4 regions of the Bacillus sp. 5w2 genome follow, and region 3 is predicted to be linked to each of the others. Evidence: riboswitches for the same ligand, from Rfam matches in the RefSeq annotation. Region 3 holds a riboswitch; each other region holds the start of a gene.

Region 1 (7,727 bases), on a different contig from region 3:
GGTTGTTGAAAATGAGCAAGTTGTTGGGCTTGTTACGGACCGAGATTTAGTTGTTCGAGGGATTGCTGAGAAACATCCTGGATCTAATAAAATTACAAATGTAATGACAACAAACATTGTTTCAGTTTCTCCAGATGATTCTATTGAAAAAGCCACAGAGTTAATGGCACAGTATCAAATTAGACGATTACCAGTAGTTGAGAGTGGTCAACTCGTTGGGATGCTAGCACTAGGTGATTTAGCTATAAGAGAATCGGCAGATGATCAAGCTGGATTTGCTTTAAGTGAAATCTCGGAGCATACGGAATGAAGAAAGATTTTAATTAGTGGGGTAAGTTACGTATAAAAATCAGATGCATTATTCTAGTATATAGAATTAAACTAATATGTTAGCATGATGTATCTGAGACATTATATAATAAGTATACAGTTAGTAATTTCGACAGTTTATTTAAATTTGTCATTCCTAATTTTAAATAAGAGAAAAAATGATATACTGATAGATATAAGTATTATGAAAGATTTTGAATATAACAATATTCATTGTTAGTGATGTAATAATGGATTAATATTTCCTATGTAGACAAAAGGGAGGGGGAATTATATGAGGGCTGTACAGCGCGATCCAAATTGGAATTTGGTTACAGATACATATATAGAACCAAATAATTTCGCTGAATTATTTTCTTTGCTTGTACCTTGTCATCCAAAAGGTGAAGGGAAAGAACGAACTATATTAGTGTGGAAAGAAAAAGAATTTTATAAAGAAGAAAATTTAGCGGCATTTATCGTATATGGAATGAATAAAACAAAGAATTTACCGCAGTTTCATAAAGATGAAATTCCAACTTTAGTACGTATTCTTCGCTTATGCCAAGAGATTGGTTGGTATGAAGAAGCAAATACTTTTATGATAACTCAAGGATTAGCTGAGTTTGTTCACACTTCATTGGAATATGAAACATGGGATCTTTTGACGCAAGCGGTTGCTTTAAACTATTTAATTATCAAATATCGTATTGGTGAATTAACTGATGGGGATGTAGAAATCTGGGATAGAGTTAAATTTAATGAGAAATGTATAACAGACTGTAAACATCTATTATCCCATAAAGAAGTATTAGAATTTACATTCTTTTATATGTGTAAGAGAGCTAAGTTCCTATCAAAAGAGCAATTAAATAGTGATATGATGAGTCTAGCTATGTATTGTAATACTTTCGTGTATGATTTATATACACATGACTTATTACGAAAATATCGTAAGTGTACAGACTTCTTATCATATTATGGACCTAGTCAAGCGGTGTTAGCTTGTCAAAGAGCTGTACTTTCTCAAATTTCAGATCGATTAGACCCATTGAAAACTACTCATGTAGATGATTATTTATATGTAATGAAAGAAATGATGGAGCATATGACGATAGGAATAATGGATCGATATGATCATTTTATCGGAAAGTTATTATCATATGTGCCATTTTTCGAAATGATTCAAGTTCCACAACATGCATATTATTGTGAAGAATTATTGTATATTTGCAAGGGAATTGAATATAAAGAAGAAATATTACGCAATTATATATTTATACAATTACATGATTGTTTACCATCATTCTTTAAACTATTTCTTAAAAATAAGCGTTATGCAACAATTCATGATATTCTGTTCTATTGGTGCGATGATGAACAAAGAATGAGCTTAGAGAAAAAATATAATCTTAGTTTTATTTATGAAAAATATGCTTGCGGATAAAAGAGCATTTTCTATATAAATTAAAAAGGATCTCAAGTTTATGTGAGATCCTTTTTTTGTTAGTAAAGTAAGGAGAACGCAATTAAGACGAGAAATAACATTCCATAAAGGAGAAATTGTGCCGTATAGCTTCCTTGTATACCAAAAAAAGTATTTGTTTTTTTATATAAATTCAATATATATTTTAGCGGATTATCTTTGAAAGATTGGTACACAGTGTCTCCTCTTTCTAAGCTTCTTGTTCGTGTTTTTTGTTATTAGGGACATGAATGTACCTAGCTATGAATAATAAAACAGCCATAAAGCATACGGGAAATACGGTAGTTAAATAAAAACCATTACTAATAATATTTGTTATTAGGGCACTTAATAGAAAGACGGCATTATAAATATGGGCAATTTTTTGTTTTAGTTGTACTTGAAAGGCTTCCATCATAATTTCTAAAGTAACAAAAGCAATGATAATAGATAAAAATACAGTATTTGTATTGTAAATGATTAAACAAAAAATTAAACCTAAAAAGGCTAAGTATTCAATTAAGAGAGATATATTGATATTGCGTGGCATACAATTTACCTAACTAAATATGGCAGTGGGTTTACTGCATTTGTTTTTTCAAAATTCCACTCTCCATTGTGTAATTCAAAATGAAGATGTTGCCCGTATGAATGACCTGTGTTTCCCATATGACCTACTAATTGTCCAGCTTGTACTTGATCACCAGCTTGTACAGTGCGATCTTTCATGTGAGCATAGACTGTCGTATATAATTTCCCGTTTATTTGATGGGCGATGAACACAACATTGCCATAGCTAGCTGAATAATATGATTTCACAACTTTACCTGCAGCCGCCGCCTGGATAGAGACATTACCCTGAGCTGCAATATCTATACCATAATGCATTTGTTCCCAGCGCATATCAAAGGTTGAGCTAACTCTTCCTTGAGTAGGGAATTTAAAAACTGCTGGAATTGAAGTAGGTTGAGCTGTTTGAGCTTGTGATTGCGTTTGCGTTTGATTTTGCACCACATAATGTTTTGCCACATATCCGTATCCTGTGCCAAAACGAATTTTATACCAAGTTCCTACAGTTTCCACTACTTGTATTTGTGTACCATTTTGTAATGAGCCAAGTAGTGCGCTACTTGTACTAGCGTTGCTACGTACATTAAGTTTAGGTGTTGCAACTGTGTATTTCGTATTATTTTGAACTGTGATGCCTTTTACTAAAGGCTGTGAACCATTAGACACGAATGCCTTTTGTACGTAACCTGTTTTGCCATTATGTAAAATTTTATACCAATCACCTTGTTCTTCTTGAATGGTAACGAATTTCCCATTTGGTAATACATCTAAAATTGAAGATTCTAAATTAGGTTCAGAACGAACGTTTAATGCATTGGCATTAACGATGTATTGATTATTAGATTGAAGTTTGTTTTTTAGTAGAATAGCATCTTTTTGTACGTAACCTACTTTATTATTAACAGATACTTTATACCAGCCATTAGTTGTTTCAAGTATGTTCACTTTCGTATTAAAGCGGATTGTATCAATTGATGAGCTATTTGCGTTATCTTTTGTATGTAAGGCTACTTGATCGACTTTTACATATCCAGTTTTCACATTAGATAATTGTTCAGCGTTGGCTGTTTGTACATTTGTTTCTCCCATAGAAGGAAGTAAAGAGGCAATTGCGACAGTAGTTGCTGTTAAAGCAGTAGCTTTCATATTCATATAATAGAGACCTCCTCTAGTTGTATAGTTGTAATTTTATTATAGTATAAAGATATAATATAGTGGGTGTATTCACATAAATGTAATATGAAATCAATATAAAAATAAATTTTTTGAGGATAATGATTCCTTTTTATCCAATTAATTAGGATAATAATTTCTAAGATAGAATATAAGTATTATATAGTTCTGTTATTTTGTTGACAATTGAGAAAATTAAAATAGTTGATGATGTCTTATTACGATGTTATACTGACAGTGATAATTTCATAGTTTGCTAGGAGAGCTGGTGTTGCCAGCTGAGAGTAGGCCGTAAGCCTTTGATCCTTTTCATTACCTGATCTAGATTATGCTAGCGTAGGGAAGCAATTCGGACACTAATAATGAGTCCCCGTTTCTTTGCGTATAGAAACGGGGCTTTTTTATTTGAAAATTTCATATTGAAACCACTAGGGGTGCTTGTTGTGCTGAGAGAGGAATAATCCTTAACCCTTACAGACCTGATCTAGGTAATACTAGCGAAGGGAAGTGGAGCAACGAATAAATTATAATTTTATTTGCTGTAACCACTTCTTATTTAGAAGTGGTTTTTTATTTAGATATATAAATTGAAAGGGGATAGAGAAATGAAATTTTGCGATAGATTATTAGAAACTGTACAACCAGTTTGGGAGATGAGTCATAATCACCCGTTTGTAGTAGGTATGGGAGATGGCACGTTAGAAAAAGATAAGTTTCAGTATTATATTATTCAAGATTATTTATATTTGTTAGATTATGCAAAGCTATATGCGATTGGTGTTGTAAAAGCAACGAATCCACAAGTAATGGGGAAATTTGCTGAACAAATTGATGGCATATTAAATGGAGAAATGACAATCCATAAACAATATGCAAAAAGACTTGGTATTTCTATAGAGGAGATAGAATCTGCAAAACCATCTGCTAAAAATTTAGCCTATACAAATTACATGATGTCTGTATCTCAAAATGGCACGCTTGCGGAATTAATAGCAGCACTTCTTCCATGTATGTGGAGCTACTGGGAAATTGGAAAGCGTTTAAACGATATTCCTGGAGCAAGAGATCATGAGTTCTTTGGTGAGTGGATTCAAGGATATAGTTCGGAAGAATACGGTAGCCTTTGTATTTGGTTAATAGATTTATTAAATGAAATGGCAGTTGGAAAGTCTGACAAAGAGCTAGATCGATTAGAGGAGATTTTCCTATATTCCAGTCGATTTGAATATTTATTCTGGGATATGTCCTATCGTAAGGAGATGTGGGGATTTGAGGAGCAAGAACATACTACAGTTTCATAATGTTTCTTTTCATTATGATGAGAAACCAATCATCAATGAATTAAATGCTTCTATACAAGATAAAGAGTTTGTAAGTATTATCGGACCGAGTGGATGCGGGAAAAGTACTTTATTTCGCCTTATTACAGGTTTAGAAGAAACAAGTACGGGACAGATAGAGCTGACAGAAACAAAGAGCCATCCTGTAGGGTATATGCCCCAAAAAGATATGCTCCTGCCATGGAGAACGATTATTGAGAATGCTGCCCTGCCGCTAGAGTGCCAAGGTGTACAGAAGAAAGAAGCACAAATAAAGGCAAAGGAACTGTTACATAAATTTGGCTTACAAGGGTATGAGACAAAATATCCGAAAGATTTATCTGGTGGTATGAGACAACGCGTATCTTTTATTCGAACTTTATTAACAGGCGGGGAGATATTGCTGTTAGATGAACCGTTTAGCGCGTTGGATGCGTTAACGAAGGCATCTTTGCAAGAATGGCTGTTTGAACAATGGAAAGAGTGGAAAAAAACAATTTTATTTATCACTCATGATGTGGAAGAAGCATTGTTTCTTTCTAATCGAATTTTCGTTGTAGAAAATCAACCGATAACTACTTTAACCGAGAGGATTGTACCGCTTGATCGTAATCGGACAAGAAAAGATTTGTATAAGCCTGAAGTGTTAGCGCTTAAAGATGAGCTTCTTAGTATGTTACAAAGGCAGGTACTCGTATGATGAACCGGTTGAAGGAACTATTACCTGCCCTTACACTTTCTAGTGTTTTACTTGTCATGTGGGAAATAGGCGCAAGAATTGTAGATGAGATGTACATTTTACCGTCACCGTCTGCAATTGTAATGAAGATATGGCAACTAAAAGATATATTATTTACAGTTCATTTGCCGGCAACATTATACGTCGTTTTAATAGGGGTAGCTATTTCTATCGTACTTGGGGTAGGGCTAGCAATATTAATGAATGCGAGTAATTGGATGGAGAGAGCATTTTATCCATTATTAGTTGCCTCACAAACGATTCCGATTACAGCGCTTGCTCCGCTCTTCGTTTTATGGTTTGGATATACGATCTGGAGTAAGGTTGTTGTCACGGTTTTAATTACGTTTTTCCCAATTGCGGTCAATACGTATGATGGACTACGTAGTACAAAAAAAGAATGGGAGGAGCTCTTAGTTACGTATGGAGCAACGAAAAAAGATATTTTTCTTAAATTAAAGTTACCATCTGCTCTTCCTTATTTTTTCTCAGCTTTAAAAATTGCAGTTCCGCTTAGTGTGATTGGGGCGGCAATTGGTGAATGGCTCGGTGCACAAGCTGGGCTAGGATATTTCAGTAAAAGAATGATGACGCAATTAGACGGAGCGGGTGTATTTGCCCCCATTGTATTGTTATCATTATTAGCTATTTTCTTTGTTGTCCTTATTTCGATTTTAGAAAAGAAATTTATTAGTTGGAGGAAGTATTCATGAAATTTTTAAAACGCATCTTTGTGTTTACATTATTAGTTGCAATGATCGCTGGATGTTCTAGTAATTCGGCATCAGATAAGAATAAAAAAGAAAAAGAAATAACGGTCATGCTTGATTGGTACCCAAATGCGGTACATAGCTTTATTTATGCGGCGATTGAAAAAGGCTACTTTAAAGAAGAAGGAGTAAAGGTGAATATTAAATTCCCTTCTAATCCGACTGATCCATTAACTTTAGCAGCTGCAGGAAAGGTAACGGTTGGCTTATATTATCAGCCAGATGTTGTCATGGCAAAAGCAAATGAACAAATTCCAGTGAAATCAATTGGAGCTGTCGTACGTTCGCCATTAAATCATGTTGTATCGCTGAAATCAGCAGGCATTCAATCGCCAAAAGATTTAGAGGGGAAAACAGTTGGATATTCTGGAACACCTTTAAGTGAGATGTATTTAAAAACGATGGTAAAAGAAGCTGGTGGTAATCCAGATACAGTGAAAGTAGTCGATGTTGGCTTTGATTTAGTACCGGCACTAATTACGAAAAAAGTGGATGCGGTAACAGGGGCATACATTAACCATGAAGTACCTGTTATGCGCCATGAAGGTCATGAACCAGCATACTTTAATCCAGCTGATTACGGTGTACCAAACTATCATGAGCTTGTATTTGTAACAGGTGATAAAACGTTGAAAAAAGATAAAGAAGCGTTGCAAGCCTTCTTACGTGGTACGAAAAAAGGCTATGATTTCATGAAGAAAAATCCGGATGAAGCATTAAATATTTTATTAAATCATCAAGAAAAAGAAAACTTCCCGCTTGTACCAGAAGTTGAAAAAGAAAGTATGAAAATTTTATTAGAGAAGATGGAAACGAAAGATGAGCCATTCTTATCAGATTCAAAAGAGTCATGGGAGAAACAAAATAAATGGCTGAAAGATAAAGGAATGACGAAAGAAATCGTTCCGGCTGAGGAATTATTCGAAAACATTTTAAAGTAGGCGAATGAATATGAAAAATGAGCTTCATGTAATCTCAAATGGTCACATGTCATTCGAAGAGCTAGTGAATGTAGCAATGCAAATTGAGAGTGAGATTGATTATTTGCATATTCGTGAGCGTGAGAAAAGTACGAAGGAATTGTATGAAGGTGTGGAAGGTCTTTTGAAGAAAGGCTTTCCGGCATCGAAGATAGTAATAAATGATCGAATTGATATTGCTATTTTATTAAACATTCCGCGCGTGCAGCTAGGATATCGAAGCGCAGATGTAAGGTCAGTGAAAGAAAAGTTTTCTTATTTGCATGTCGGTTATTCTGTGCATTCTTTAGAAGAGGCGATCGATGCATTTAAGAATGGAGCGGATTCACTCGTCTATGGTCATGTATTTCCGACAGATTGTAAAAAAGGTGTGCCAGCGAGAGGGCTTGAAGAAGTTTCAGA
Region 2 (7,727 bases), on a different contig from region 3:
ATTTAAAAGGGGATTCTTTAGGGGGAGAGAACAATGAACACATGGACACAAGTTTATGATCCGTTCGGAAACATTTGGATTTCGGCAGCGGTCGCACTTATTCCGATTATCTTTTTTTTCTTAGCTTTAGCAGTTTTCCGCATGAAGGGGTATGTGGCAGGATTTATTACAGTTGTACTTACAATTTTAGTGGCGTTATTCGCTTATAAAATGCCGTTCACGATGGCGATGGCAGCGACCGGATATGGTTTCTTATACGGACTATGGCCAATTGCTTGGATTATCATTATGTCGGTATTTTTATATAAAATTTCTGTGAAAACAGGTCAATTCGATGTGATTCGTGCATCTGTATTATCCATTACGAATGACCATCGTTTACTCGTTATTTTAATCGGTTTTTCATTCGGAGCATTTTTAGAAGGGGCAGCAGGATTTGGTGCACCAGTAGCCATTACGGCAGCACTTCTTGCAGGTCTTGGGTTAAATCCTTTATATGCAGCGGGTCTTTGTTTAATTGCAAATACGGCACCAGTAGCGTTCGGGGCGATGGGAATTCCGATTACAGTGGCTGGACAAGTAACAGGTATTGATCCACATAAAATCGGACAAATGGCTGGACATCAATTACCGTTTCTATCATTATTTGTTCCGTTCTTTATCGTATTTTTAATGGATGGATTGAAAGGGGTAAGACAAACATGGCCTGCGTTATTTGTAGCCGGTAGTTCATTTGCAATTACGCAGTTCATTACAGCGACGTTTTTAGGACCGGAACTCCCGGATATTACGTCAGCACTTGTAAGTTTAGTGAGTTTATCACTATTCTTAAAAGTTTGGCAGCCGAAAGAAATCTATCAATCGGGGCAAGCAAATAGTGAAGTAGCTGCGGCAACGACGGTGACATCTATGCCGAAACTAACAGTAGGAAAAGTCGTAAAAGCATGGTCTCCATTCATTATTTTAACTGTCATGGTAGTTATTTGGAGCCAAAGTTTCTTTAAAGCGTTATTTGCTCCAGGCGGCGCATTAGAAAGCCTTGTGTTTAAGTTTGAAGTTCCAGGCTTGCACAATTTAGTAATGAAAGCAGAACCAATTGTAAATAAACCGACGCCTTACGAGGCAATTTTGAAATTCGATGTATTATCAGCAACGGGAACAGCAATCTTAATTGCTTGTGTCATTTCTATCTTTATTTTAAAAATGAGTGCCAAAGATGCAGTAGCGACATTTAAAGAAACGCTAAATGAGCTTAAGATGCCAATTCTATCTATTGGATTCGTATTAGGGTTCGCATTTATCGCCAACTATTCTGGTTTATCATCTACATTAGCGTTAGCGCTTGCTGGAACTGGTGGACTATTCCCGTTCTTCTCACCATTCTTAGGTTGGATTGGGGTGTTCTTAACAGGATCTGATACGTCAGCGAATGCACTGTTCTCGAATTTACAAGCGATTACAGCGCAGCAAGTCGGTGTATCTGAAGTACTTCTCGTTGCAGCAAATACAACGGGCGGTGTAACAGGAAAAATGATTTCTCCGCAATCGATTGCGATCGCTTGTGCGGCAGTTGGACTTGCTGGGAAAGAATCAGATCTGTTCCGATTTACATTGAAGCATAGTTTATTCTTCGTAATTATTGTTGGTATTATGACGTATGTACAGGCATATTATTTAACGTGGATGATTCCATAAACAACAAAAGAAATAAACTTTGCATTTTTCAGATTATCGTGTATGATGGGAAAGTATTGAAAATTAAATCAGTGATAAACTAGGGGTGCCTAACGTATGCGTAGGCTGAGAGAGAAGCGCGTGAACTTCTTAACCCTTTGGACCTGATCTGGCTCGTACCAGCGTAGGGAAGTTAACGGCTTTACATAATGATGTCTTTATGAGCCAGGTCCTTATTTTTTTATGGACCTGGCTCTTTTTATTTTGGCATACGCTGGCCATATCTCGTCCTTGTCACGTACAGGGGGGCAACAAAAGTTATGAAACAGTCTGTTTCAGCTGAGCAAATTGAATTGAAATCGAGTTTACCAGGAAGTAAGAAAGTGTATGTGGATGGACCACGTGCAGGTATGAAAGTGCCGATGCGCGAGATTGAACAAAGTGAAACGAACGGCATGCCGAATCCGCCAATTCGTGTATATGATACGAGCGGTCCTTATACAGATCCTGCGTATAAAGTGGAGCTAGAAAAAGGAATTCCAACGCCGCGCCACTCTTGGATTCTAGAGCGCGGGGATGTAGAGGCATATGAAGGGCGCGAGGTGAAACCAGAGGATGACGGTGTGAAAGTGGCTTCGAAACATACACCTATTTTCCCGCAAATGGATCGCCAGCCGCTTAGAGCGAAGCAAGGTGCAAATGTTACGCAAATGCATTATGCGCGTAATGGCATCATTACGTCTGAGATGGAATATGTTGCGATTCGTGAAGGAGTAGAGCCTGAGTTTGTTCGCAAGGAAATTGCGGAAGGCCGTGCGATTTTGCCAGCGAATATTAACCATCCGGAAGCAGAACCGATGATTATCGGACGTAACTTCCACGTGAAGGTCAATGCAAATATCGGAAACTCTGCTGTATCGTCTTCTATTGCAGAAGAAGTGGAGAAGATGACTTGGGCAACTCGCTGGGGTGCAGATACGATTATGGATTTATCTACAGGTAAAAATATTCATACGACACGTGAGTGGATTATTCGTAACGCGCCTGTACCAGTTGGGACTGTACCGATCTATCAAGCGCTGGAAAAAGTAAACGGAATTGCAGAAGATTTAACGTGGGAAGTGTATCGTGATACGTTAATTGAGCAAGCGGAGCAAGGCGTTGATTACTTTACAATTCACGCTGGCGTATTACTTCGTTACATTCCGATTACTGCAAAGCGTACGACAGGTATCGTTTCACGCGGTGGTTCAATTATGGCACAGTGGTGTTTATTCCATCATAAAGAAAACTTCTTATACACTCATTTTGAAGAGATATGTGAAATTATGAAGCAGTATGACGTTTCGTTCTCTCTTGGAGATGGATTACGTCCAGGTTCGATTGCAGATGCAAATGACGAAGCGCAATTCTCTGAGCTTGAAACACTTGGTGAATTAACGAAAATTGCTTGGAAACATGATGTGCAAGTGATGATTGAAGGACCTGGGCATGTACCGATGCATTTAATTAAAGAGAATATGGAGAAAGAGCTTGATATTTGTCAGGGCGCGCCGTTCTATACACTGGGACCGTTAACGACAGATATTGCACCAGGTTATGACCACATTACATCAGCGATTGGAGCTGCGATGATTGGCTGGTTTGGAACGGCGATGCTTTGTTATGTAACGCCGAAAGAACATTTAGGTTTACCGAATAAAGATGATGTTCGTACGGGGGTTATTACGTATAAAATCGCTGCGCATGCAGCTGATCTTGCGAAAGGGCACAAAACGGCTCATCAGCGTGATGATGCACTTTCAAAAGCTCGCTTTGAATTCCGTTGGCGCGATCAATTTAATTTATCTTTAGATCCTGAACGTGCGATGGAATATCACGATGAAACATTACCAGCAGAAGGCGCGAAGACGGCTCATTTCTGTTCCATGTGTGGACCGAAGTTTTGTAGTATGAGAATTTCACATGACATTCGTGACTATGCGAAAGAAAATGATTTAGAAACGACAGAAGCAATTGAAAAAGGGATGAAAGAGAAAGCGAAAGAATTTAAAGACACTGGTAGTCATTTATACCAATAACACGTTACACCTCTTTACTTGATTGATCACACTGTAGTACCTAATTTAAATATAGAAGAAGCCCCTTTGCTAAGACGGTAGCAAAAGGGGCTTCTGTCGTTTATCCCGCATTAATGGGCAGTAAGACCCCCACCTCAAAATTCAGTGAAAGCACAGAAGTTAGGTGGGGGATCAACTGCCCATAAAAGCCCGATTGGTTCAACTAATAATCAGTGGGGATGAAGAAAACCCCCACTGATTAAAGTTTCACTTTATAAGGCGAAGAAGAGGTGTACCCAGTAGTATAAGAGGAATAATGTGACGACTGTTGTGAGAGGAATGACGATAAGAGATACGCTTAAATAGTCTTTCCATTTTACTTTAATCTTGTTTTGTTTCAGGATATACATCCAAATGAGAGAAGCTAGCGTACCGATTGGTAGTAATAGTGAACCGATGTCACTACCAATAATGTTTGCGAGGTAGATAGTTTTTAATGTGACTGGGTCTAGTCCCATTTCTGTTAATGTGATTGTACCAATCATAAGTGCAGGATGGTTATTGAAGACGTTAGAGAGGAGAGAAACGAGTCCGCCCATTGCAAAGCTAGCGTAGAGTAGATGTTGACTTACAACTGGTTCAAGCCAATTTACAAGCGCCGCTGTTAACCCTGCGTTGTGAAGTCCGTAAATAATGACGTACATAGAGAATGCGAAAATTAAAATGTGCCACGGTGTCTTTTTCAAAATGTCGACAGGATTCGTTCGTAAGTAGTACCATCTCCAGATGAGAAGAACGAGTGAACCGAGTACAGCAACAATTTCGATTGGGATGGATAAGAAGGATGCAACGAATAGAAGACAGCGCATAAGGAAGACGAAGCCTAATACTTTTAACATAAATTTTGTACGTTTTTGTTTCGTATCAACAGAATTTTTCCCTTTTAACGGATGAAAGTTTTTTGTGAAAAAAATTTCTTCGATATCATATGAAGAAACAGGTAATTTTTTCGGAAGTTTTTTCTTTAAAACTGTATACATGAGCCATGACATAAACAATAATCCTAATGTTGCAGGTACAAACATCATAGCAGTATGCATATAAAGAGTCATATGGACGATGTTTAATGCAATTAAGTTTACGATATTACTTACACCGATTGGTGCACTAGATGCAGTAGCGATTAAAGCACCACTTAATAAATAAGGAATTTGTTGGTGAGGTTTTAATTGAAGATTTTTTAGAAGAAGAATTAAAATCGGAGTTGTAATTAAAATACTACCGTCGTTATTGAATAAAAGAGTCATAAGAAAACATAGTAATTGAATATACCAGTATAGGCGGTGGCCGGAACCTTTCGCTAAATTTGCGAGTTTTGCTGCAGCCCAATGGAAGAAGCCGAAGCTTTCTAATATAACCGCCATAACGATGGTCGCTAATATTGTTATCGAGGCACCGCCAATTTTACTGATAATGTCCATGACGTCTGGTTTTGATACAAGTCCAGTAATCAGGATAATGCCAGCGCCAATTGCTGCTGGCCACGCCTCATTTAAGCCACGGGGTCGCCAAAAGATAACAATCATCGTTAAGAAGAATACAATAATAGTAATCCATATTTCAATGCTCATATTTTGCCTACCTTTCTATTTCCCTTGAACAAATGTAGCTTGTCTCAAGTTTATATTGATAGTATATTCAGCAAAAAATAAGAAGAACTAGACGTATAATGGAATGAAGCGAATATGTGTTTTTCAAGCTAAAGGACAAGTGTCCCTAATAGTGAAATAACTATCGTGAGATGAGTCTATAAATTGTGGGGGCAGTAAGATAGTAAATGAAATTTATCCCGCTATTTGCCGGGCGGTAAGACCCCCACTGATTAAAGTTTCACTTTATATCAGCAATTATTGAAATATATCAGCGATTTTTAAAATATATCGATTTACCGCCGAAACATGACAAAAGGAGTCCATCCCAAAATACCTTTTGGAACAGACTCCCACTATATTATTTTTCCTTCAAAAAAGTTCGATCCTTCAAGAATAAATTCCAGAAGAAAATAAATCCTGGTAATAAAATTGCAATTCCAATTGCGTATAGAATAAGCAATGCATAGAATGTTTCTGTCGTTGTAAAGCTTGTAAATACAGTTACATCAGGATAAATAATATATGGTAAATGCGCGACACCATAAGCGTAACTTGCAAATGCATATTGAGCGACGACTGCTAAAACGGCAATGCGAGGGTATCCTAATGAGCCATACTTCTTGTTTGTCCACCAAAGAGAAGAGTACCCGATAACGAATAAAACGATAGAAACTGTAAACCATGGGAATTGCTTTATTAGTCCTTGCATAAGCCAGTGTGTTTCTGGATCCATTACAACGAGGGCGATAATCGCCGTAACGAGTGTTGCAGGACCAAGGATGATAGCGTTTCTTCTATAAATTCTATACGAATCTTCTGAACCTTGCTCTCTCGCAAAATCAGCAAGAAAGAGAGAGGAAAGAAATAGTTCCGAAGTTAGTCCGAAGAGCATATAACAGTAGATAACCGGGCTAGAAAGAAGTTTTCCGTACAGGAGTACTTCTTTTCCTTCAGTCATTGTAATATAAGCCCCTTCTGTAACGGGTAAAACGGTAATTAATAAGGCTGGAATTAAGAGCCCCGTAATACCTGAAATAACCCGAAGGAGGTACTGATACTTTGGCAGAGAGTAAGCAAATACCATGAATGTACTGCGAATTGCGATGAGTATTAAAATTAACATAACTGGTACGAACATCACTGTCGCAAGGGTGAAAGCAGCTTTCGGAAAGAAACCGAGAAAAGCGACAACGACAAAGACGAGAAATGTATTTGTTACTTCCCAGGTTGGTGATAAGTATCGATTGGCAAGCTTAGCAGCGAGCGTTGGATGCTTTGCGTATACCATGCCCCAAAAACCTGCTCCAAAATCGATGGACCCTAATATACTGTATACGAAAATAAGAGCCCATAAGATGATGATTGCAATACTTTCCTCATGCACGAGAATCGCCTCCTTCTTGATGTAAATCATTCTTTAACGGATGTCTCTTAAAGAATGTCCGTAGTACAAAAACTGTTAAAATGCCGAGTCCAATATATAAAATGATGAATAGAATAAATAAAGGACCGACAAAATCAGCGCGTGTAGAGGCATCGACTGTACGTTGCATACCATAAATGGTCCACGGTTGACGACCACTACAGCTGAAAATCCACCCGAATTCAATACCGAGCATCATAACTGGTCCACATGCGGCAGCTCCCCAAAGAAGCCATTTCGGTAATTCTGCTCCTTTTTTTCGATAAACAAAGTACCAATATAAGAGGGCGATTGCTGCAACTGCAAAAGTAAAGGCAGCAGTGCCGACCATTAAGTTGAATAGTGTATGTGTGTAAAATGGTGGCCATGTTTCTTGTGGGAATTCCTTTAGCCCCTTGACGACAGTGCTAGGGTCTAGTCCCACTAGTAGGCTAAGCATGTTTGGAATTTCTAGTGCATAGTTTAGTTCAAGTGTGTTAGGATCTACAACCCCGCCAATTGATAACGGTGCATGTGACGTCGTTTCGAATAAAGCTTCAGCAGATGCAAGCTTTTCAGGGGAATGTTTATGTAAGGCGATCGCTGATTCGTGTCCCGAAAGCCACATCGTAGCACCTGTAATAAATGTCACGACCAGTCCTAACAGTAGTCCCTTTTTATGATACGCCACTTCACGTTCACTTAAATTCTTCTTTAATAATTTAAATCCAGCGATAGAGGCAATGACAGCTGCTCCAGTTGCATAGGCTGTAATCACAACATGGAATGCGCTTGTGCCAAAACTCGGATTAAAGAAAGCTTTCCACGGATCAACGTTAAAAACTGATCCATCTGGACCCATTGAAAAGCCTGCGGGTGTATTCATCCATGTATTTGCGGATGTAATAAGCACGGCGGATGCCGTGGCACCAATCATGA
Region 3 (7,727 bases):
ATAGTAATATGGATATTGGTTTTGCTGGTCCCAATACACAATATTTCCAGACCGGTAATCATTAAGGCTTAACGCTTGTAATTCTTGTTGAAACTTATTCATTTTCATGACCTCCGTTTATAAAATACAACCCTATCAATGCTGTCCTATATTTCTGATCGTTAAATCTAAGTAAAAATAGCGCTATAAACTAAGTTCAATACATACACCAACAAAGTATGACTTATCACTAGATGATGCACCTTGTTCATATACCTATTTTTACTATGGGCTCATTTTTATAAATAGAAATTATAAAATGTGAATTCTAGCATCATATCTTCATGCTTACTAATTTCAATTCATTTCTCAATAACCATGATGCCGTATCCTATGTATTCCCGTCTGCCGCTTAGATTTTTCTGTACTGTAAATACCTCTCGTTATAACACTCCCATATACTTACTGAGCGTACCATCTGATATTCCTAACCTTTTATATACTTCACACTAGCAGAATAAAAAATCTCGTCCGTCGTATCATCAAAAAAACTACTAGTTACGGAATTCAATGACGGTGAAGAAATTCCTACAAAAAAAGCCCTGATTAGGGCTTTTCATTCTACTTTTCCAGCAAGCTCTCCATGAAATTGCTAATTAAAAAAATTGAAAAAAGACGCACTTAGATTGATGCGTCTTTTTGTGATACCTCTTTTGTGAAATCATATAAAGCAATTGCGCCTAAAAGAACAAGTATACCTTGAGGAACATCTATCAAAATAGTTTTCCAAATTTCTGGAACTACCCATTTAATATTTGCTGCTGTTTCAAGATATGTTTGAAAATAACTAATCGTAAAATTAATTATCCCTAAAAATACAAACAACGATAGACCAAATCGAATTAATTTCTTATTTGTAAACATGTAACACCTCTCAAAATTCATTGGATATTCCTACTTTTGCTTCTTTTTCATTTATGCATCTATATATTTAATTTTAACACATCAAGAACTCCAAAAGATACAATATGCATATTTACATATTGTATTAACAGCATTCCATAATGATTTAGAAATTCCTGCAAGAAAAAACAACTCCGTTACAGTTAACAGAGCCGATTTCTTTCTTGTTTAACTTCAAACCACCAATCTTTACGTTCAAGGTAGAATTTCATTCCATTACGTTGTGCATCTGAAGTTGGAGCAGTAACGAAGTTTGATTGTAAAATAAAAGTCGCAGAAGTTTATCCAGTTAATGCGTAGAAAATTAAATTAACTAACTTATCGATATGCCATTTTGCTATATCCGCAGCACTATCGACTTTACGCAAATCTGACAAGAAAAAATATATAGATAGGTATTATCCATACCTATCTATAACATTACTTCCATTCTTTATCCGATTACATCTTTTACTTCTGTATTCACTGGCCACTTTTCTAAAGTATAAGCCATTTCCCAAAATGAATATTCATATTGACTGCTAATAATGAAATGCTGTTTCATTCGCTTACGGTCAGACTCTGTTACGTTTTCAGCGATAGTATCTAATCTTGTAATTTGCTCTTCAACTAGCGTACGGAACCAATCAGATCCATAAGCAGAAATCCATTCGTTATAAATTGGTTCTTCTGGCTGACACTCTTTTAAACGCTCACCAATTTCATAATACAACCAATAGCAAGGTAAAATTGCTGCAATGATATCGCCTAAATGTCCTTCATACGCAGCACGATACATATGTGAAGTATAAGCGTATGCAGTTGGAGCAGGGATAAAACTATCTTTTTCTTCTTGAGTTATCCCTAGTTTCTTCGCAAAATTCTCATGTAAAGATAATTCCGCCTCGTATGTATTTTGAGCATGATGTGCCATACGAGCTGTCGTTTCTAATTCCAGTGCTTTTGCAGCTCCTAAAGTTTGTACTCTAGCAAAATGACTCAAATAATATGAATCTTGCAGCACATAATAGCGAAAACTAGCTAAATCTAACGTTCCTTCACCAAGTTGTTTTACAAAAGGGTGATGAAAACTAGCTTCCCAAATTGAATCTACTTCTTGACGTAATGATTGTGAAAATTTCATTTAAATCCCTCCCATAATGTATAAAATTTAAGTATTTACCCACAATTATTAAATCTGTAAAATAAAAAAACTTTCTTTACAGGCGTAAAGAAAGTGAAATTGACAGTATTTATTCATGAAATAGCAATGTCTTTCCCACTTCCCTACGCTGGCATTAACCAGATCAGGTACTAAGAGTCTCAAATTCCCATTTGATCTCAGCCTATAATAGGCCCCCCTAGTGGATAAATATTTAATTTTCGTATTGTATTCATCATAACATACTTCATGTTACTGTCAAAAGTATTCATGATACTGCTACTTAAAACCCTTCTTCTTCCCTTACTCTTAATGAAGTTTCAATAATCATATCTAATAGTTTGCTATAATTAATTCCCGCTGCATCTGCACTTTTTGGTAATAGACTTGCTTGTGTCATCCCTGGTAATGTATTAACCTCCATTACATATGGAATACCGTCTTTCACCATCATATCAACCCTTGCATAAACACTACATTTTAATGCTTTATAGCAAGCCAGTGACGCTTCGTTTACACGTTCTTTCAATTCAGCTGGAAGTTCAATAACTTCTTCAATAGTACCAGCATCATCATATTTCGCATTGTAATCAAAGAACTCCGCCGCATGTCGAATTGAAATGATGGGTAACTGTTTTCCATCAAAAATGGAACATGTAATCTCGTCACCTTTTATATACTTCTCTATTACTACTTCAGAATCCCATTCGAACACAGTTTCCAGCATTGAAATTAATTCGTCTTTATCATATACAATCTTTACCCCGACACTCGAGCCACCAGAGTTTGGTTTTACCACTAACGGAAATCCTAACTTATCTAATTCATCAAGATTTAGATCCTCCATTTTTGTAAGTTCAATCCAATCTGGTGTTTCTATTCCTTCATAACGTAAAATCTTTTTCGAAATGTTTTTGTCCATACATATACCGCTAGATAACATATTGCTCCCGCTATAAGGAATACCTAAACTTTCAAGCGTTCCTTGAACAGTCCCATCTTCTCCGTATTTTCCGTGTAATGCAAGCAGCGCAAAATCAATGTCTTTCGCTTTTTCGATTAAATCCATTTTTTCGTTTAACGTAATTGGAACAATGTCATACTTACTTTTATCTAAATGTGCAATCATTTCATTTCCAGTCATAATTGATACTTGTTTTTCAGAGGATACTCCTCCCATAATAACGCCAATTCTCATTTCCTCAACTCCAAATTTCATTTTTTATTGTATCACCGATTATTTTGATTCCCCGAACAATTTCTTCTTCTTTCAAACGTGAAAATCCTAATCGAAAAGTGTTCGTTCCTTCTCCATTAGAATAAAAAACATCTCCAGGAGAAAATGTAACCCCCTGCTCATAACACTTTTGCAAAAGAGTACGGGCATGAATTTTTTCTTCTAACTCTATAAATAAATGAAGTCCACCATCACCGGTCATTCTTTGAAACGGAATGTACTCGTTACACGCCCTAACAGCTAACTCATATTTTTTCTTATAAACAGATCTTGCCTTTTTTAAATATTTTTCAAAATATCCTTCATGTAAATATTGAAACAGAACAGCTTGATCTAAAGTAGATGTGTGAATTGTTCTTGCTCTTTTTACACTCTCTAAATAATGAATCAGTTCTTTATCTGCAATGATCCAGCCTACACGTAAACCAGGGAAAAGTACCTTTGAAAAGCTACTAATATAAATCACATTATTACCAGCGCCAGCAAAAGTTAATAATGGTGCTAAATGTGATCCTGAATAACGTAGCTCTTCATTAAATCCATCTTCTATAATAGGAATCTTATATTTTGAAAATAATCTCATCAGTTCCGTTCTTTTCTCCGAACTCGTAACAATGCCGGTTGGATTATGATAGGAAGGAATTAAATACGCAAAATCAAACTCTTTTTCACGCAAGCTTTTTTCAACTTCGTTCGTATCAATGCCATCTTCATTCATATTAATTCCATGCACTTCAAGTCCATGTAAACGGAAAAGCTTTAGTGCAGCATGATGAGTCGGATTCTCACAAATAACCCGCCCTGACTTCTTCGATAACGAGGATAGTACAATGTCTAATCCTTCTGTAAATCCATTTGTAATTAAAATATCTTTATTTGAAATATCTACACCTTTCATTTCCATATAATGAAGTAGATAATTCATTAGCGGTCTATACCCTTTTGCGTAACCGTAGTTTAATACGACATCACCTTCAATGGACATACGAGTAAGAAAAGCTCTTTTGAAATTTTCCACATCAAATAGCTTTTCATCTGGAGCGATGCTGTTAAAAACAATCATTCCTTTTTCCCAGCGAACACCATGTTTCATTAAATCTAATTCATCCGCTAATAAGGTAACTGTATTAAGTTTATTTTTCCAATCTATTTCAACAGACGAAGTGTTTGAAATATCAACCTTCGCAACAAAATTCCCTTTTCCTTTAACTGCATAAATGAGTCCTTCTTGCTCTAAATCTGCATAGGCAGCGAGTACAGTATTTCTGCTCACACTTAATAATTCACTTAGTTCCCTCGTTGAAGGTATTTTTTGTTCCCCGAGCAAGTGCCCTTTCATAATCATCTTTTTTAAATAATCTTTCAATTGAATATAAACGGGACGATCTTTGACAACTTTAAAATCTTTAAACAAATCCTTACCCCCTGCAATTATTTTTGCATATTAATTTCATTCTCAAAAGGTCCACTACATATGTATTTTTTATTAAGGGCGGTACGGTTTTATAAAGTGAAACTTTAATCAATGGTGATTCGTCCCGACCATTGATTATTACCCTTCACCAATTGATAATTTTACTACCCGTTAATACGTGACAAATCTTTACGATATAAGTTAATTATATCTTTTAAAGCTGCTGCTGCGGCTCCGCGTGGATTAGAAGCACCACCAATTGTAGTAACTTGTCCCATCGTATCTGTAAAGAACGTAATCCCTTTTTCTGTCCCATTTACATTTGCTAGCGGATGATCTTTATCTATTTCGTGTGGTTCCACATGAAGAGCCACTTTACCATCCTTATCCTTATATGCTGAAGCTATTAATTTAATATATTTATTATGTTCTTTAGCTTTTCGAATTTGTTGTTTTGTAACCTGTTCGATTCCTTTTATATGTATATCGGCAAGTGTATTCTCTGTTCCCATTAAACTGTTTGTCAAAAGTATCAATTTACACGCACTATCAGAACCACTTACATCTAATATTGCGTTCGTTTCAGCAATTCCTTTACTTTGTGCTTCTTTCAGTGCTTCTTCAAACGTAATATCCTCCTCATTCATTTTCCAAAGAATATAATTTGTAGTCCCGTTTAATATTCCTTCTATTTTTTCAATATGGCAACCAGCTAAACTAAATTGACCAATATCAAGCGTCGGTAATGCGGCCGCAGTTGCACCACTATATCGAATTCGTACATTTGCGATTTTTGCCGCTTCATTTATTTCTCTCCAGTTTGTAACGAGTGCGCCTTTTGAAATTGCTACTATATCCATTTGTTTCTCAATCGCTTGTTTTATATATTGTTTCCCTGGATTTCCATCTTTAAGATTTGTAATGGTTGATTCTACTAGTACAGTACCACTTATGTTATCTGTCGCTCGTTCCTCCGGATAATGTTCAATATATTCTTCAATTGCAGCGCTACCGCCACCATACTTTAATAAATGATGAATAGACAAACCTTCCTCATTATGTATTGCAATATTTCTACCTAATACGCCGCTTACAACTAACTCTATTCCATATGCTTCATATATATATGAATATTTTTCATTTAATAATTTTATAAACTCTCTTCCTACTGTTCCATATCCTGATAATACAACTTTAATTTTCATAATATCCCCCCATTTTTTCTACCATATCCCTCTTTCAATATAATATAAAGCGCCCTCGAATTCCATCGAGAGCGCTTTATTATTACCTATTTTGGTAAACGTGATAGCTTTTCTGCAATTGTTCTATAAAACTCTTGAATACTAGAAAAACCTAACGTGTCTGAAACACTAAGTCCTACCATATCGAGATGATCCCAATTTGTTTTCGTTTCGATATGATTCCATTTTCCAATCTGTAAAGGCTCATTACTATTTACAGTAGCATTAGATGATGGTGCAATCATAGAATTTGTATTTACTACACCATCATTTTGCCACCAAGAAGTATCAATTAATGGACGATTTTCTTCATATCTTGCATAGGACCCTAAGAAAAATGCATTCCCCATTAACACTTTATTCATTGTTATATGAGGCAAATGTAAACCTGTTATAGGCGCCGCTTGTGATGCATGTCCACTATAAGATAAGTAGTACACATCTGATTGCGTCTTTACCCAATTATTGAGCTCCTTTGCACCATCTGTACTTAAATCCCATTGACTTATATCCTTTGTATTTTTCCAAAGTGAACTATTTAGGATGCGATCAGTATATTGGAAAAAAGACTCTCCAGTATTCTTCTTTATACCCCATTGATCCAATTTAAAATCATATAACGATAAATTATTGTTTCCTCCAAAACTTGCAGCTGTAATGAGTAAATCTTTGACGAACGGCAGTAGAAGACTACCATCCGCAAGTGTTGTCCCATTGTGAGGAGTTGCTAATGTTGTAACACTATGAACATATGATTTCTCGCCTTCAAATAGTGGTGATATATTCGTGTTCGGATGATTGTTTACATAATTTTTTTCTTCAAAACTGCCTTCTTTTAATAGCTGTACTAATGTTCTAATCGTTTGTCCACCCATGCTATGCCCAACTAAATGAACTTTATTTGTTTCACTCCAATTTGGTGCAAAACCACTATAAGTTCTGCCAAAACGATTATGTCCATGTTTCTCAGCATGTGCGACACCATAGTCTACTGTACCACCGTTTATTTGCGCATATAATTCACATGCACGATCCCAGTTACTAGAAACAGGTCCAACTGCAGCAGTATGTACTGTATAACCATTTCTTTTTAAATCTTCTTGTATATCATGAACACCACCCCAATATTTAACCCCTAACATTTCCTCTCTACCCCACCCAGCAAATCCATTCACTAATATGATAGGATAATTATTTTGTTGTCTCTTTTCAGCGTGAGTTGTTTTTGCTGCGAATAAAAGCACAGTCCCTATTGCGAATAAACATATTTTTAAAAATAATTTCCCCATGCTTCCTCCCCCTAATAAAACGTTTACATTTTTCTGTAAAAAAGATATACATATTTAGTTTATAACTTAAACATAATGTAAAGTATTTTATATACATTGTATATATAGAAAGCATACACAAATGTTGATAAATATTAATTCAAGTAAACATTTACTTTTTACAATATAACTTGTAAATCCGATTATTTGAATTTATAATTAGATTTAGTTTCTTCATGTTAAATGGATTTAAAAATCATAAGAAAACTAATTTCATTACTTAAGAAGGAGGAAAAGTCATGCAAATCGAATTAAATATTCATACATTATCTCAACCTACTAAAATAACTCCATCTAATCTTGAGCGTAATACTATCCCTTCTACTAAACTTGAAGTTAAAAAATTAAATGATCCTATCAAATTTGATATTCGTTCATCTGAAAAAGAAATGAAACAACCTGAGCATAAATTTAACGAATT
Region 4 (7,727 bases), on a different contig from region 3:
CGCCTCTTCATTTCCATAAGTAAATAATTTCGGGTCGGCTGTTAGCTGCTGTTTCTTAAAGATTTCTTCACACTTTTTCACTATCATTTTAAAAGCTTCATTCTCTCGTAATTCCTTTAAATCTTCATCCTGCATAAGTGTATGTGGATTCCACCAAATCCCCTTTTCTAAAGCTTCATTTAAACTAACAATTGCTTCTTCATACTTCCCTTCTATCGAAAGTACACACGCTTCCCAAAAGCTAGTTTTATCCATCCTTTCAGGGAACTCTCTTTTCGCTTTATCTATGTATCTATAAATAACATCAAAGTCTCCTTGTTCGAATAAACGAAATAATTCATTTTGCAACTCTACAAACTGTTTACGTTTCAAACAATCATCTCCCTTTTTCTAAATATCAATATCAGAAAAAAATAAAAAGCTATGTAGCCTTTTAATACTACATAGCCTTCTTCTACAAACTGTTACTTACTTCCTCTACTAGCTTCTTCGTACTTTCATACGCAGATTCTGCTAAACTAATCGCGGAAATAACGGAAACACCGTCCGCACCTGCTTCTATAACTGAAGCTGTATTTTCAATTGTAATACCACCAATTCCGACGATCGGTATTGTAATTCCTTGCTCTCTAAAATGAGCTAAACATTTCGTTCCTTGCACAGCTTTCGTATCTTTTTTCGTACTCGTTGGGAAAATAGGGCCAACACCTAAATAATCAGCTCCGTTTTCAATTGCCCAACGTGCTTCTTCAATTGTATGTGTAGATACACCAACAATTTTATCCCCCATTTTTTCACGAACAGAAGTAATTCCTTCATCATCTTGTCCAACATGCACGCCATCTGCATCTAACTCGAGAGCTAGTTCCACATCATCATTTACGATGAATGGTACACCGTACTCCTTACAAATTGCTTGTAGTTCTTTTGCGAAACAAATGCGTTTCTCTCCCGTTAAAGCGCCTTCCCCCTTTTCACGAAATTGAAAAATTGTTATACCGCCTTCAAGTGCATCTCTCAATACTCGTAGTGGCTCCTTCGTACAATTGTTACTTCCCATAATAAAATATACTGATAATAACCTAGACATTTCAGCCTTTGTAATCCGCGACATCTAGTTCCCCTCCTTACTATATAATCTCAATCTTCCCATACTTCTCAATATCACCTGAAGTGGTATTCGCTAACTGATTTAAAAATTCAATTTGGAAACTACCCGGTCCCTTTTCCACTGTCTTGGCAGCTGCTAGTTCCGCAGCTACACCATAAAATGTTAATGCGGCTACCGCTGCCTTTACATAATCCTTTTCTATCGCTACAAATGCTCCTATTACAGAAGTTAGTAAACAACCAGTACCTGTAACTTTCGTTAAAATAGGGTGACCATTTTGAATAAGAATAGTTCGCTCTCCATCTGTAACAACATCTTCTTTTCCAGTAATTACCGCAACTGTATTCAATTCGTCTGCTGCCTGCTTTGCAATACTTACGACATTACCATTTCCAGCACCAGCGTCTACTCCTTTAATTTCCCATCTCTCATTAATAACATTCGCTATTTCAGCTGCATTTCCGCGAATAATCGCTAACTCGATTTCAGCTGGAATATGTCTCGCAACTTCTGTTCGATACGATGTTGCTCCTGCACCAACTGGATCAAACAGTACTGGTACATTGTTCACATTTGCTGATTTACCTGCAAGTAACATTGCTTCTACTTCTTCAGGGCGAAGTGTCCCCATATTTAATACTAACGCTCCAGCAATGCTAGCCATTTCTGCTACTTCTTCTTTTGCATACGCCATTACAGGCGATGCCCCTAACGCTAACAAACCGTTAGCTGTAAAATTTGTTACAACGACATTTGTAATATTATGAACGAGCGGATTAGATTCTCTCACCAAATCCACTACTTTACTAATTTCTTTTATATTCATCATTCTCATCCCCTAACTATAGTGATGGGAGATACACAAAAAGACACTTTGCGCGTACGCAAAGTGCCTGAACATGTGCTTTTACACTCTCCCTACGCTGGCATTATCCAACAGGTTCAAATGGTCAATGACGGATTAGTCATACTCTCAGTTTGCATCCACAAACTCCCATGTGTTTAGTATTCTTCTACTTCAAAGTCTACTCTTATTCTAGTAAAATAACAAGTTCTTTACTTTTCTATTTAATATAGAAGCAACTAATAAAACAATACGTATAATAAATAAGTATCTATTTCTCATAGTCTCATCATGGTGCATATTATGTTCTGTCGCCATCATTCACTTTCAAACAGATGTTATCCCACTAAAAAACGTTCAAATCTGGAGCGAAACTGAATCTCAAGAAGATGTATGCTATAGTTAACGTATGGAAATTTGAAAGGATGTTTTAAATATGTCAAAAAGCGTTGTAATCGCTGAAAAGCCTTCCGTTGCACGTGATATTGCTCGCGTACTGAAGTGCGATAAAAAAGGAAACGGCTACCTTGAAGGTAGTAAATATATTGTAACTTGGGCTTTAGGTCATCTCGTTACATTAGCAGATCCAGAAAGCTATGATGTGAAATATAAAAAGTGGAATTTAGAAGATTTACCGATGCTACCAGAGCGTTTGAAATTAACGGTGATTAAACAAACAGGGAAACAATTTAATGCTGTAAAAAGTCAGCTTCTTAGAAAAGATGTAACTGAAATTATTGTAGCAACAGATGCTGGACGTGAAGGAGAGTTAGTCGCTCGCTGGATTATTGATAAGGTTCGAGTTAACAAACCAATCAAACGTCTATGGATTTCATCCGTTACTGATAAAGCAATTAAAGATGGCTTCGCTAATTTAAAACCAGGTAAAGCATATGACAATTTATACGCTTCTGCAGTTGCACGTTCAGAAGCTGACTGGTATATCGGTCTTAACGCGACTCGAGCTTTAACGACTCGCTTTAATGCCCAGCTGAATTGCGGCCGTGTTCAAACACCTACTGTCGCTATGATCGCTAATCGTGAAGATGAAATAAAGAACTTCAAAGCTCAAACTTACTACGGCATCGAAGCTCAAACAACGAATCAGTTAAAACTAACTTGGCAAGATGCAAACGGCAATAGTCGCAGTTTTAATAAAGAAAAAATCGATGGTATTGTAAAAGGTTTAGATAAACATAATGCTACTGTTGTAGAAATTGATAAAAAACAGAAGAAGTCATTCTCTCCTGGTCTTTACGATCTAACTGAATTGCAACGTGATGCAAATAAAAAGTTCGGTTATTCTGCGAAAGAAACATTAAACATTATGCAGAAATTGTATGAGCAACATAAAGTGCTAACGTACCCTCGTACAGATTCACGCTATATTTCATCTGATATCGTTGGAACACTCCCAGAACGTCTAAAAGCATGTGGCGTTGGAGAGTACCGTCCTTTAGCACATAAAGTATTACAAAAGCCTATCAAGTCTAATAAGTCATTTGTTGATGATAGTAAAGTAAGTGATCATCACGCAATTATTCCAACAGAAGGATACGTTAACTTCTCGGCCTTCACAGATAAAGAACGTAAAATTTATGATTTAGTTGTAAAACGTTTCTTAGCCGTTTTATTCCCAGCATTCGAATACGAACAACTAACGCTACGCACAAAAGTTGGTAATGAAACGTTCATCGCACGCGGAAAAACTATTCTACATGCCGGCTGGAAGGAAGTATATGAAAATCGCTTTGAAGATGATGATGTAACCGATGACGTAAAAGAGCAACTTCTACCTCACATTGAAAAAGGCGATACATTAACTGTGAAGTTAATTATGCAAACATCAGGTCAAACAAAAGCACCTGCACGTTTTAACGAGGCGACTTTACTTTCAGCAATGGAGAATCCTACAAAATATATGGATACGCAAAATAAACAACTTGCTGATACGTTAAAATCAACTGGTGGATTAGGTACTGTAGCGACACGAGCTGATATTATCGACAAGCTATTCAATTCATTCTTACTTGAAAAACGTGGTAAAGATATTCACATTACTTCAAAAGGTCGTCAGTTACTCGATTTAGTGCCAGAAGAGTTAAAATCACCTACGCTAACTGGTGATTGGGAACAAAAGCTCGAAGCAATTGCGAAGGGTAAACTGAAAAAAGAAGTATTCATTTCAGAAATGAAGAACTATACGAAAGAAATTGTTTCTGAAATTAAATCGAGTGATAAAAAATATAAACATGACAACATTTCAACGAAGTCTTGTCCAGACTGTGGTAAACCAATGCTGGAGGTAAACGGCAAAAAAGGAAAAATGCTCGTTTGCCAAGACCGTGAATGTGGTCATCGTAAAAATGTATCTCGTACAACAAACGCTCGTTGCCCACAATGTAAGAAGAAGTTAGAATTACGTGGTGAAGGCGCTGGCCAAATTTTCGCATGTAAATGTGGCTATCGCGAGAAATTATCGACATTCCAGGAGAGACGTAAAAAAGAATCTGGAAGCAAGGCTGATAAGCGCGACGTTCAAAAATATATGAAACAACAGAATAAAGAAGAAGAACCATTAAACAACCCGTTCGCAGAAGCATTAAAGAAATTAAAATTTGATTAAACAAAAAGGTTCCTACCTCTATCGGTAGGAACCTTTTTTTATTAATGAATAATTTTACTTCCTTTTGCGTTCTCAACAAACTTTTCACTCGATTTGTTAATTGGTGTTTTCAATAATAACGCAGCGATAACGATGACTACTACGAACACACTTAATACAAGTAAATCTCTAATAACTATATCCCAAAGCATGCCACCTACTGTTTCACGAATTGCACTAATTGCATATGTGAATGGTAAGAACGGATAAATTGCTTGGAAGAATGGTGGTGTCATTTGAATTGGGAACGTACCACCCGATCCTGCTACTTGAAGCACAAGTAAAATGATTGCCATCGATTTCCCAACGTTTCCGAAAATAGAAACGAGCGAGTACACGATACAAACAAATACTCCGCCAATAAATAAACTAAATAACACAAACCAGAATTTATCGACTACGTACGTACCGAGTAAGAATATATCCCCCATCGATACGATAAATGCCTGCGAAAGACCTATCGTTAAGAATGTTAATAAACGTCCAAAGTATATTTCATGGCTCTTATAATTCGCGCCCTCTTCATGTACTTCTACCGTTAATAACGAAACCATTAATAGTGCGCCTACCCATAATGCAAGCACTGTGTAGAATGGTGACATCGCTGAACCGTAGTTCGGCATTGCAAATAACTTATTCTCTTTTAAATTTACTGGATTCGCGAAGTAATCACTTTGCTTTTCAACATCATTTTTCAATAAGCGTATGATGTCTTTTATATCCTCTTCTGATTCAAAATCACGAATTTTATTTGCTAAGTCTTTAATCTTTTTCTCAGTCTCCGGCATGTCAGCTTTAATGTCTGCTAATTTCTTTCTACCGTCTACTAAGCCTTTTGATGAATCTTCTAGTAGCTTTTTAACATCTGGAAGCTTTTTGTCTGCATCATTTAAAATTTGAGTTGTATTTTTCGACATCTCTTTTGTACGAGCAATTGCTGTATTGAAATTAGGTACAATTTCTGAATCATACGTCGATAATACATCTGTTAATTGAGCTGACCCGCCCTTCGCAGCGTTGTTAATACTTTCAATTACATCTTTTGTAGGTTTCTGTCCATTGTTAAGAAGTGTAATTCCCTTATTCGTTGCATCTACACCTTTTTGCAGACTACTTTTTGCTTTATTTAATTTTGCAATTCCATTATTAAGGTTTTTATCACTACTTACATCTGCTAAAACCTTATTTGTACTTTCTAGAACTGGAATCATATCATCGATTAAACCAATTCCAGCTTGGAATTGACCATTTAAACTTTTTAAGGCTTCCTTCGAACCTTCTAAACCATTAACACCTCTATTTTGTACATCCTCTAATGCTTTTTGGACACTAGATTTAGTACTTTCAAGACTATTCTTTGCTTTCTCATAATCCGCTTTTGCATTATCATATATTTCATTTGCATCTGCTTTAGCTTGATCTACTGTGCTAACTGCTTTTTTATAATCTGCTACAAATGTTTCATTGTAATCTTTTTCCGCTTGATCAATTAATGAGTTTGCTGCATCTAACTTTTGATTTGCTACATCTGTTACATCTTTCTTTACTTCTTGTCCTGTACCGATAACACTTACAATATCTTTAATGCCGTTATTTGCATTTTCCATACTACCTTTAAGCTTAGTTAAGCGATCCACTCGCCCTTGGAAGAAGCTTTTTCCAAAATCAGTCGTGGCTGAGTTTTGAAGTTCAGTAAATATATTAATAAGATATGAAATATTTTCTGTACGAGCTTGCAGTTGATCTGATACTGCATTTAAATCTTTCTTTGCTTGCTCTGGATCAAACTGACCATTTTGCAATCCATTTACAACACTTTTCCCATAAGCTGTTCCTGCACGTGATGAGCTTAAAACATTATTTACTGTTTGATTAATATTTTGTGCTATCCCCTTATAACCATCACTATTCAACTTAGAAAGGTCTGGTCTTGCAGGGAATTCAGGCAGGCCATTCATTCCAGAGAAATCAGGGATGTTTAGATCAACACCTGGATTCATTAAAAAGTCGGTAAATGCAGCTGCACTATCCATAACACCTTGTGCTACTACTAAATCATTTCTTATCTTCCCTGGAGCATTTTTTAATGTTTGATCTTGTCTTGCAAAGAACTTATCTAAATTCGCCAACGCTTCCTGTCCATCATTTATGACACTCTCTACAACAGGTAAATCTTTCTGCGCCACTTTCACAATATCCTCTGCTCGAGTCGCATCATCTAACGCCTTATCCATCAATGTATTCATTTCTGGGAACTGCGCTTCTAACTTAAATACAAGGTCTTTTACTTTCTCGATACTCGGTAAGTTAGTTTCTAAATCGATTCCAAGATCGTTGAAGATTTCAAAAATCTCGCCGTTTGCTGTTTTAACAAAGTTTTTACTAATCTCTTCTGTCAGCCCCGATGCACCTTTAGCTGTAATCTTCGGCGCAATGGCATTGACCTTTTCATTTACGTAATAATCAATTTCTGGTTTCTGTGGATTTTCATTCAAGACTGTTGCAATCTTTTCAGAGAAATCCTTTGGAATAGTAATACTTGCAGAATAATCTCCACGCTCTACCCCATAAATCGCTTGCTTTTCATCAACAAACTTCCACCCAAAATTTTTGTCCTTCTTAAGTGAATCTACAATTTCTTTCCCGATGTTAATATCTTTCCCTCTTAAATTTGATCCAACATCTTGGTTAGAAACTGCAATCTGGATTCCTTTCGTATTTCCATAAGGATCCCAAGAAGCTTTAATGTTAAACCATGCATATAACGATGGTAAAATCATTAATCCTAAAACAATAACAATTGCAGCCCAATGTTTAGCTACATTCCGTAAATCTGTCTTATAAATACGCCAAATTTGTTTCATAGAAGTTATCACCTAATTATATATTTTTCCTTCTTTAGAAAATGATACATGCATTTTGCAATTATATCACTTTCTACATCGTGGATTAAACGAAAACACACTATTTTTCCCATTAAATATTTCACTTACTTCATTATATAACGAAGTAAAAAAAGTATGCATACAAAATGACCAAATTAGTTTTACATTCAATAATAACAAATATATAGGAAATGTCATAAAAAATACAAGTATTTTCTCTTG

Evidence for each region. Region 3 has a riboswitch for thiamine pyrophosphate ahead of tenA (thiaminase II). Riboswitches for the same ligand answer to the same signal wherever they lie in the genome.
Region 1: it holds a riboswitch for thiamine pyrophosphate, as region 3 does, so the genes downstream of both, tenA (thiaminase II) here and tenA (thiaminase II) in region 3, are expected to answer to the same signal.
Region 2: it holds a riboswitch for thiamine pyrophosphate, as region 3 does, so the genes downstream of both, thiC (phosphomethylpyrimidine synthase ThiC) here and tenA (thiaminase II) in region 3, are expected to answer to the same signal.
Region 4: it holds a riboswitch for thiamine pyrophosphate, as region 3 does, so the genes downstream of both, thiM (hydroxyethylthiazole kinase) here and tenA (thiaminase II) in region 3, are expected to answer to the same signal.

Annotation. Positions count from the first base shown of each region.
Region 1 covers NZ_JBTIWT010000018.1:97,250-104,976, reverse strand. Annotated here, with positions in the region: gene ACXY7N_RS24060 (CBS domain-containing protein) at 1-310, shown strand, start outside; gene ACXY7N_RS24055 (DUF3965 domain-containing protein) at 605-1,756, shown strand; gene ACXY7N_RS24050 (hypothetical protein) at 1,986-2,324, opposite strand; gene ACXY7N_RS24045 (SH3 domain-containing protein) at 2,330-3,496, opposite strand; TPP riboswitch at 3,766-3,877, shown strand; TPP riboswitch at 3,938-4,040, shown strand; gene tenA (thiaminase II) at 4,123-4,818, shown strand; gene ACXY7N_RS24035 (ABC transporter ATP-binding protein) at 4,787-5,536, shown strand; gene ACXY7N_RS24030 (ABC transporter permease) at 5,536-6,288, shown strand; gene ACXY7N_RS24025 (ABC transporter substrate-binding protein) at 6,285-7,286, shown strand; gene tenI (thiazole tautomerase TenI) at 7,297-7,727, shown strand, end outside.
Region 2 covers NZ_JBTIWT010000013.1:130,941-138,667, forward strand. Annotated here, with positions in the region: gene lldP (L-lactate permease) at 34-1,695, shown strand; TPP riboswitch at 1,767-1,882, shown strand; gene thiC (phosphomethylpyrimidine synthase ThiC) at 1,995-3,755, shown strand; gene ACXY7N_RS20480 (arsenic transporter) at 4,007-5,365, opposite strand; gene ACXY7N_RS20485 (cytochrome d ubiquinol oxidase subunit II) at 5,745-6,770, opposite strand; gene cydA (cytochrome ubiquinol oxidase subunit I) at 6,763-7,727, opposite strand, start outside.
Region 3 covers NZ_JBTIWT010000016.1:48,959-56,685, reverse strand. Annotated here, with positions in the region: gene ACXY7N_RS22370 (heterocycloanthracin/sonorensin family bacteriocin) at 1-102, opposite strand, end outside; partial or broken gene ACXY7N_RS22365 (hypothetical protein) at 345-550, opposite strand; gene ACXY7N_RS22360 (DUF3937 family protein) at 661-924, opposite strand; partial or broken gene ACXY7N_RS22355 (N-acetylmuramoyl-L-alanine amidase C-terminal domain-containing protein) at 1,086-1,220, opposite strand; gene tenA (thiaminase II) at 1,376-2,065, opposite strand; TPP riboswitch at 2,189-2,294, opposite strand; gene ddlB (D-alanine--D-alanine ligase) at 2,367-3,281, opposite strand; gene pdxR (MocR-like pyridoxine biosynthesis transcription factor PdxR) at 3,286-4,734, opposite strand; gene ACXY7N_RS22335 (homoserine dehydrogenase) at 4,899-5,939, opposite strand; gene ACXY7N_RS22330 (esterase/lipase family protein) at 6,026-7,267, opposite strand; gene ACXY7N_RS22325 (DUF3914 domain-containing protein) at 7,546-7,727, shown strand, end outside.
Region 4 covers NZ_JBTIWT010000007.1:103,031-110,757, forward strand. Annotated here, with positions in the region: gene ACXY7N_RS14615 (alpha/beta hydrolase) at 1-372, opposite strand, end outside; gene thiE (thiamine phosphate synthase) at 455-1,114, opposite strand; gene thiM (hydroxyethylthiazole kinase) at 1,131-1,937, opposite strand; TPP riboswitch at 2,010-2,119, opposite strand; gene topB (DNA topoisomerase III) at 2,392-4,581, shown strand; gene ACXY7N_RS14635 (YhgE/Pip domain-containing protein) at 4,623-7,484, opposite strand.